Rhodopseudomonas palustris: one gene and its partner. The protein of the gene in region 1 interacts with the protein of each later gene in a pairwise test. Links are inferred from orthologs where the notes say so. Each region holds a gene or a part of one and is shown on either strand. Other genes may lie near its edges.

The links.
Region 2: the proteins of ribD (region 1) and accC interact in binary tests that used the Escherichia coli proteins (3 or more experiments, as listed by UniProt). The link is inferred for Rhodopseudomonas palustris from one-to-one orthologs.

Annotation. Positions count from the first base shown.
Region 1 is NZ_CP058907.1:2,977,250-2,980,514, reverse strand. Bases 158-3,106 are described here. They hold ribD (bifunctional diaminohydroxyphosphoribosylaminopyrimidine deaminase/5-amino-6-(5-phosphoribosylamino)uracil reductase RibD), read right to left. Parts: upstream 2,243-3,106; coding sequence 1,073-2,242; downstream 158-1,072. Other genes in these bases: glyA (serine hydroxymethyltransferase), read right to left, coding at 2,824-3,106; nrdR (transcriptional regulator NrdR), read right to left, coding at 2,239-2,721; HZF03_RS13595 (riboflavin synthase), read right to left, coding at 454-1,062; ribH (6,7-dimethyl-8-ribityllumazine synthase), read right to left, coding at 158-323. In the rest of the region: more of ribH, read right to left, coding at 1-157; more of glyA, read right to left, coding at 3,107-3,265. UniProt on the Escherichia coli protein: Converts 2,5-diamino-6-(ribosylamino)-4(3h)-pyrimidinone 5'-phosphate into 5-amino-6-(ribosylamino)-2,4(1h,3h)-pyrimidinedione 5'-phosphate.
Region 2 is NZ_CP058907.1:2,586,134-2,589,336, reverse strand. What follows is about bases 75-2,961. They hold accC (acetyl-CoA carboxylase biotin carboxylase subunit), read left to right. Parts: upstream 75-785; coding sequence 786-2,138; downstream 2,139-2,961. Other genes in these bases: HZF03_RS11840 (sensor histidine kinase), read left to right, coding at 2,326-2,961; accB (acetyl-CoA carboxylase biotin carboxyl carrier protein), read left to right, coding at 174-668; aroQ (type II 3-dehydroquinate dehydratase), read left to right, coding at 75-135. In the rest of the region: more of aroQ, read left to right, coding at 1-74; more of HZF03_RS11840, read left to right, coding at 2,962-3,203. UniProt on the Escherichia coli protein: This protein is a component of the acetyl coenzyme A carboxylase complex; first, biotin carboxylase catalyzes the carboxylation of the carrier protein and then the transcarboxylase transfers the carboxyl group to form malonyl-CoA.

The DNA of each region.
Region 1 (3,265 bases):
ATCAAGGCGCGCGCGGATTCCATCGACACGATCTCGAAATGGATGGTTTCACCGCGCACCACGCACCCGAGCGCGATCGCCGCGTCATACGGCTTGCCGGCGGCTTCAGCGGAATCGATCGCAATCGCGACCGCGGCCGGGATCTCCAGCGCGCCCGGCACGGTCAGGACGTCGTGAGTGGCGCCGGCGGTCTTCAGCTCGGCGACGGCGCCTTCCAACAGCGCGTCCTGGATGTCGTCATAGAACCGCGCCTCGACGATCAGGACGCGCGCGCCCGAAACGTCGGTCTGGTCTTTCAGGGGTGCGCGCCGCGCGTCTGCCATTCTTAGGTCCCGGTGTTTGCCGTCATTGCCGGGCTCGACCCGGCAATCCATCTTGCTTCGCGAATAGACGGACGCGTTCTTGTTAAGAGGATGGATGCGCGGGTCAAGCCCGCGCATGACGGGAGCGTTGCTATTTCATCTCGCTGAGGCGCGCCGCATAGCGCGCCATCAGGTCGACCTCGATATTGACCTCGCTGCCGACCTGCCAGCCGCCCAAAATGGTCGCCGACAGCGTGTGCGGGATGATCAGCACCGAGAATTTGGTGTCCTCGACGGTGTTCACCGTCAGCGAGGTGCCGTCGAGCGTCACCGAGCCCTTCGGCGCGATGAACCGCGCCAGCTCGCGGCTGGTCTCCAGCGTGAACCGCGCCATGTCGGGCAGTTCCTCGCGCGCCACCACCTTGGCGATGCCGTCGACATGGCCGGTGACGATGTGGCCGCCGAGCTCGTCGCCGATCTTCAGCGCGCGCTCGAGGTTGAGCCGGGTGCCGGCGGTCCAGGCTTTCGCCGTGGTCTTGGCCAGTGTCTCGGCGCCGGCATCGACCTCGTACCAGGTCTTGCCGCCTGCGGTGCCGGAGCCGACCACTGTCATGCAGATGCCGTTCGAGGCAATCGAAGCGCCGTCGGCGATGGTCGTCTGGTCGTAGGCGCAGCGGATCCGCAGCCGGTGCAATTGGCCCTGCGCGACCGGCTTGACGGTCTCGATCTCGCCGATGTCGGTGACGATGCCGGTGAACATGGAGTGCCTTTTAGTTCGGGTCGTAAATGGTGAGCGTATCCGCGCCGACGCGCTCGGTAGTGCGGACGCGCCAGTGCGGTGATTCGGTCATTGCCGTCAGCGGCAGGTCGTGCAGCGCGTCGATGCCATCGGCACCGATCGCGTTGTCGCTGCGCCACAGCCAGATCTCGTCAGCAAGTTCGCCGGCGACCAGCGAGGCAGCAACACGGGCGCCGCCTTCGACCAACAGGCGTGTCACACCCTTGTCGGCCAGCGCGTGCAGCACCGCCGGCAGATCGAGACCCGGCGTGTCCGCGCAGTCGGCGACATGAATTACTTCGGCGCCGGCCGCACCGAGCCGAGCAGCCGTGGCGGCTTCGGCGATCTCGGAGGCCATCAGCCACAGCGGCGAGGTGCGCGCCGAATGCAGCAGTTTGCTGGCGGCGGGAATGCGCAAACTCCGATCGAGCACCACCCGGATCGGCGACTGAGCCGCCATCCCGGGGAGCCGGCAGGTCAGCTCCGGATCATCGGACAGCACGGTGCCGATCCCGACCAGCACCGCATCGGAGCGGGCGCGCAGCAGGTGGGTGCGGGCGTTGGCGGCCTCGCCGGTGATCGCGACCGGCTTGCGGCCGGCGACGGCGATCTTACCGTCAGCGGACACCGCAAGCTTCAGCGTCACCTGCGGGCGGCGGTCGCGGATGCGGCGGATGTGGCCGGCATGGTCGCGCGCGGCCTCCTCGGCGCAGACGCCGATCTCGACCGCGATGCCGGCGGCGCGCAGCCGCGCGTGGCCCTGGCCTGCGACCAGCGGATTGGGGTCTTCGACCGCCGACACCACCCGCGCGATTCCAGCGGCAATCACCGCATCAGCGCAAGGCGGCGTGCGGCCGTGATGCGAGCACGGCTCCAGCGTGACGTATAGCGTGGCGCCGCGGGCGGCATCGCCGGCACGGCGCAGCGCTTCGACCTCGGCATGCGGCCGGCCGCCATCCTGGGTCCAGCCGCGGCCGACGATCACGCCGTCCTTGACCAGCACCGCGCCGACCGCGGGATTGGGCGCGGTGCGCCCCTGCCCGCGCCGGCCGAGCGCCAGCGCCAATTGCATGTAGCGGCGATCGGCGGAATCGCCGGCTTTGGCCGCCTTTTCGGCGGCGAGCTTCTGGCCGATCTGCTCCTCCAGGATGCGGAAGATCATTTGCGGACCAGCGCCGCCCTCGCCTCGTCTTCGTGGGAGAGTTCGCCGAGCACGGCCTCGAAATCCTTGGCCTCGCGGAAGTTACGATACACCGAGGCGAAGCGGACATAGGCGACGTCGTCGAGTTTGCGCAGATGATCCATCACGCTCTCGCCGATCGTCTCCGACGAGATCTCGGCCTCGCCGCCGCTTTCCAGCTCGCGCACGATCGCCGACACCATTTGCTCGACCCGCTCCGGATCGACCGGGCGTTTGCGCAAACTGATCTGCACCGAGCGCATCAGCTTGTCGCGATCGAACGGCACCCGGCGGCCGTTGCGCTTGATCACGATCAGCTCGCGGAGCTGCACCCGCTCGAAGGTGGTGAAGCGGAAATTGCAGGCGATGCACACCCGCCGACGCCGGATCACCGAGGAATCCTCGGTCGGCCGGCTATCCTTCACCTGGGTATCGAGGCTGTTGCAGTTCGGGCAGCGCATCGCTCGTTCCCTACGTCATTGCCGGGCTTGACCCGGCAATCCATCATCTTGCGAAGAAGATGGATGCCCGGGTCAAGCCCGGGCATGACGGGCCGTTGATCGTTACTGATAAATCGGGAAGCGGTCGGTCAATTCCTTCACCCGCTGCTTCACCGAAGCTTCCACCAGCGGCGCCGCGCCGTCGGACGATTGTGCAATCGCGTTCAGCACTTCGGCGATCAAGTGACCAACCTGCTGGAACTCGGCAACGCCGAAACCGCGGGTCGTCGCCGCCGGGGTGCCGAGGCGCAGGCCCGAAGTCACGAACGGCTTCTCCGGGTCGAACGGGATACCGTTCTTGTTGCAGGTGATGCCGGCGCGGACCAGCGCCTTCTCCGAGACGTTACCCTTCAGCCCCTTCGGCCGCAGGTCGACCAGCATCAGATGGTTGTCGGTGCCGCCCGAAACCAGATCGAAGCCGGCCGAGCGCAGCGTTTCCGCAAGCGCCTTGGCGTTTTCGACGACGTTCTTCGTGTAAACCTTGAAGTCGGGCTGCAGCGCTTCC
Region 2 (3,203 bases), 390 kb from region 1 along the record:
GCGCGTGAGGACTTTCGTCACCACTCCTTCATCGCGAAGGCCGCCTTCGCCAGCCTCTGCGGCTTCGGCATCGACGGCTATCGCCTGGCCATCACCGGCCTCGCCGCCAAACTCGGCGCCAGCGCCACGGCCTGAGCCCGCCCGTTCACTCAAGACATCTGGATCGACACACCATGGCCCGCCAGCCTGCAGAGAAAACCGCCGCCGAGCCGACCACCGCCCCGGCGACCGACGACAGCAGCCTGATCCGCGAACTCGCGGTGCTGCTGGATGAGACCAACCTGACCGAGATCGAGATCGAACGAGCCGGTTTGCGCGTGCGCGTCGCTCGTAACGTCAGCATCGCCGCCGCGGTGCCGGCTGCCTATGCGCCGGCGCCCGCCGCAGGTGGCGCCGCCGCGAAAGACACCGCGTCGGTCGATCTCGCCAAACATCCGGGCGTGGTCACCTCGCCGATGGTCGGCACCGTGTACTGGGCGCCGGAGCCGGGCGCCAAGCCGTTCATCGATGTCGGCAGCCGGGTGTCGGTCGGCGAGACGCTGTTCATCGTCGAGGCGATGAAGACCATGAACCAGATTCCTTCGCCGAAGGCCGGCGTCGTCACCCAGATCCTCGTCGAAGACGGCCAGCCGGTCGAGTTCGGCGAACCGCTGGTCGTGATCGAGTAACAAGCGAGTGGCGGGCAGCAAGCAGCGAGCCGAAACAAGCCGCTTAGCTGCCTCTCTTTCCATTCCACCTTCGCTACTCGCCCTTCGCCTCTTTGGCCTCACAGCGCGGTTAAGCCGATGTTCGATAAAATCCTGATAGCTAATCGCGGCGAGATCGCCCTGCGCGTGCTGCGCGCGTGCAAGGAGCTCGGCATCGCCACGGTCGCGGTCCACTCCACCGCGGACGCCGACGCGATGCACGTCCGCCTCGCCGACGAGAGCGTGTGCATCGGCCCGCCGCCGTCCAAGGACAGCTACCTCAACGTGCCGGCGCTGCTCGCCGCCTGCGAGATCACCGGCGCCGATGCGGTGCATCCGGGCTACGGCTTCCTGTCCGAGAACGCCCGCTTCGCCGAAATCCTCTCCGACCACAATCTTCACTTCATCGGACCGAAGGCCGAACACATCCGGCTGATGGGCGACAAGATCGAGGCCAAGAAGACCGCCAAGAGGCTCGGCATTCCGGTCGTCCCGGGCTCCGACGGCGGGGTCGGCCCAGACGACGATGCGATGGCGATCGCCCAGGAAATCGGCTTCCCGGTGCTGGTCAAAGCCGCAGCGGGCGGCGGCGGCCGCGGCATGAAGGTCGCACACACCGCCGACGACCTGGCGCTGGCGATCTCCACCGCCGGCAACGAGGCCAAGGCCGCGTTCGGCGACGCGTCGGTGTATCTCGAAAAGTATCTGCAGAAGCCGCGCCACATCGAAATCCAGGTGCTCGGTGACGGCCGCGGCGGTGCGATCCATCTCGGCGAGCGCGACTGCTCGCTGCAGCGCCGGCATCAGAAGGTGTGGGAGGAAAGCCCCTCGCCGGTGATCAGCCCGGAGGCGCGCGCCCGGATCGGCGGGATCTGCGCCAAGGCGATGCAGGACATGCAGTATCTCGGCGTCGGGACGATCGAGTTCCTGTACGAGGACGGCGAGTTCTATTTCATCGAAATGAACACCCGCATCCAGGTCGAGCATCCGGTGACCGAGATGATCACCGGCATCGATCTGGTGCTGGAGCAGATCCGGATTGCCGCCGGCGGCGACCTGCCGGTGACGCAGGACGAGATCACCCTCAACGGTCATGCCATCGAGTGCCGGGTCAACGCCGAGAACCCGGTGACCTTCCGGCCGTCGCCCGGCAAGATCTCGCGCTATCATCCACCCGGCGGCCTCGGCATCCGGATCGATTCAGCGGTGTATCAGGGCTACACGATCCCGCCCTATTACGACTCGCTGGTCGGCAAGCTGATCGTCCACGGCAAGACCCGCGGCGAGTGCCTGATGCGGCTGCGCCGCGCGCTCGACGAGATGGTGGTGGACGGCATCGAGACCACGCTGCCGCTGTTCCGCGCCCTGGTGCGTGAGCCGTCGATCATCGACGGCGACTACCACATCCATTGGCTGGAGCAGTATCTGGCTTCAGGCGATCCTGCAGGTTAGCCGCCTAACGCGTTGCAACGGGTTGGCTTTCGACGCGAGCTCGCTCCTTCCGCCGCGACCACTCCTCCAAAATCCCCTCGTCCCTCGGGAACCTTTCCGTTTCACCGACGTTAGAAAGCGTTCTGAGTTCTGCCTTGCGACGCCTGGGGGATGGCTTGCCTGATTTCGTTCGTGCTGGAGGCGCGCGGTGACTCCTGAATCCGCGCGCAAGCGCTCGCTTGCCCAGGTCACACTGCTGTCGCTGTCGTTCGCCGTGCTGGTCGCGATCAGCCTGGCGTCGGTGTACTGGCTGCAGAAGGCGCGCGAGGACAACGCCTGGGTCGCCCACACCCTCGAAGTCCAAAACCAGATCGCGCTGGCCCAGCTGCAGCTCCGCCGCGCCGAAAGCGCCGAACGCGGCTACGTCCTGACCCAGCAGGACGATTTGATCGCCCAGTTCGAGGAGGCGGCGTCCGATGTGGTGCCGCGGCTGAAGAAGCTACGGGATTTCGTCGCCGACAATACCGCGCAGGTCCCGTTCATCGACCAGGCGATCGCCTCCGCCAACTCACGCATCGAACGGTTTCGCCAGGTGATCGCGCTGGCGCAGCAGGGCCGGATCGAGGACGCCCGGCAATTGCTGCGCGACACCGACGGCCGCCGTGCCATGGACACCCTCACCACGTCGCTGACGGCAATGCGCCAGGAGGAAAACCGGCTGTTTTCCGAGCGCACCACCGAGGCCGACCGCAGCCAGGCACTGGCCACCATCATCACCACCACCGGTTCGGGATTGGTTCTGGTGCTTGCCGGCCTGTCGATCTTCCTGGTGCGACGCTCGGCGCGGGCGCGCGACGAAGCCGAAAATCAGCTGCGCGAGAACAATCTGAACCTGGAATCCGCCGTGCAGGAGCGGACCGCCGACCTGCGCGAGGCCAACGAGGAGATCCAGCGCTTCGCCTACATCGTCAGCCACGATCTGCGCTCGCCGCTGGTCAACATCATGGGCTTCACCAGCGAGCTGGAAGAGCTGCGCAGCGACATCTTCCGCCGGATCGGGACGCTGAGCCGCGAAGTCACCGGCAA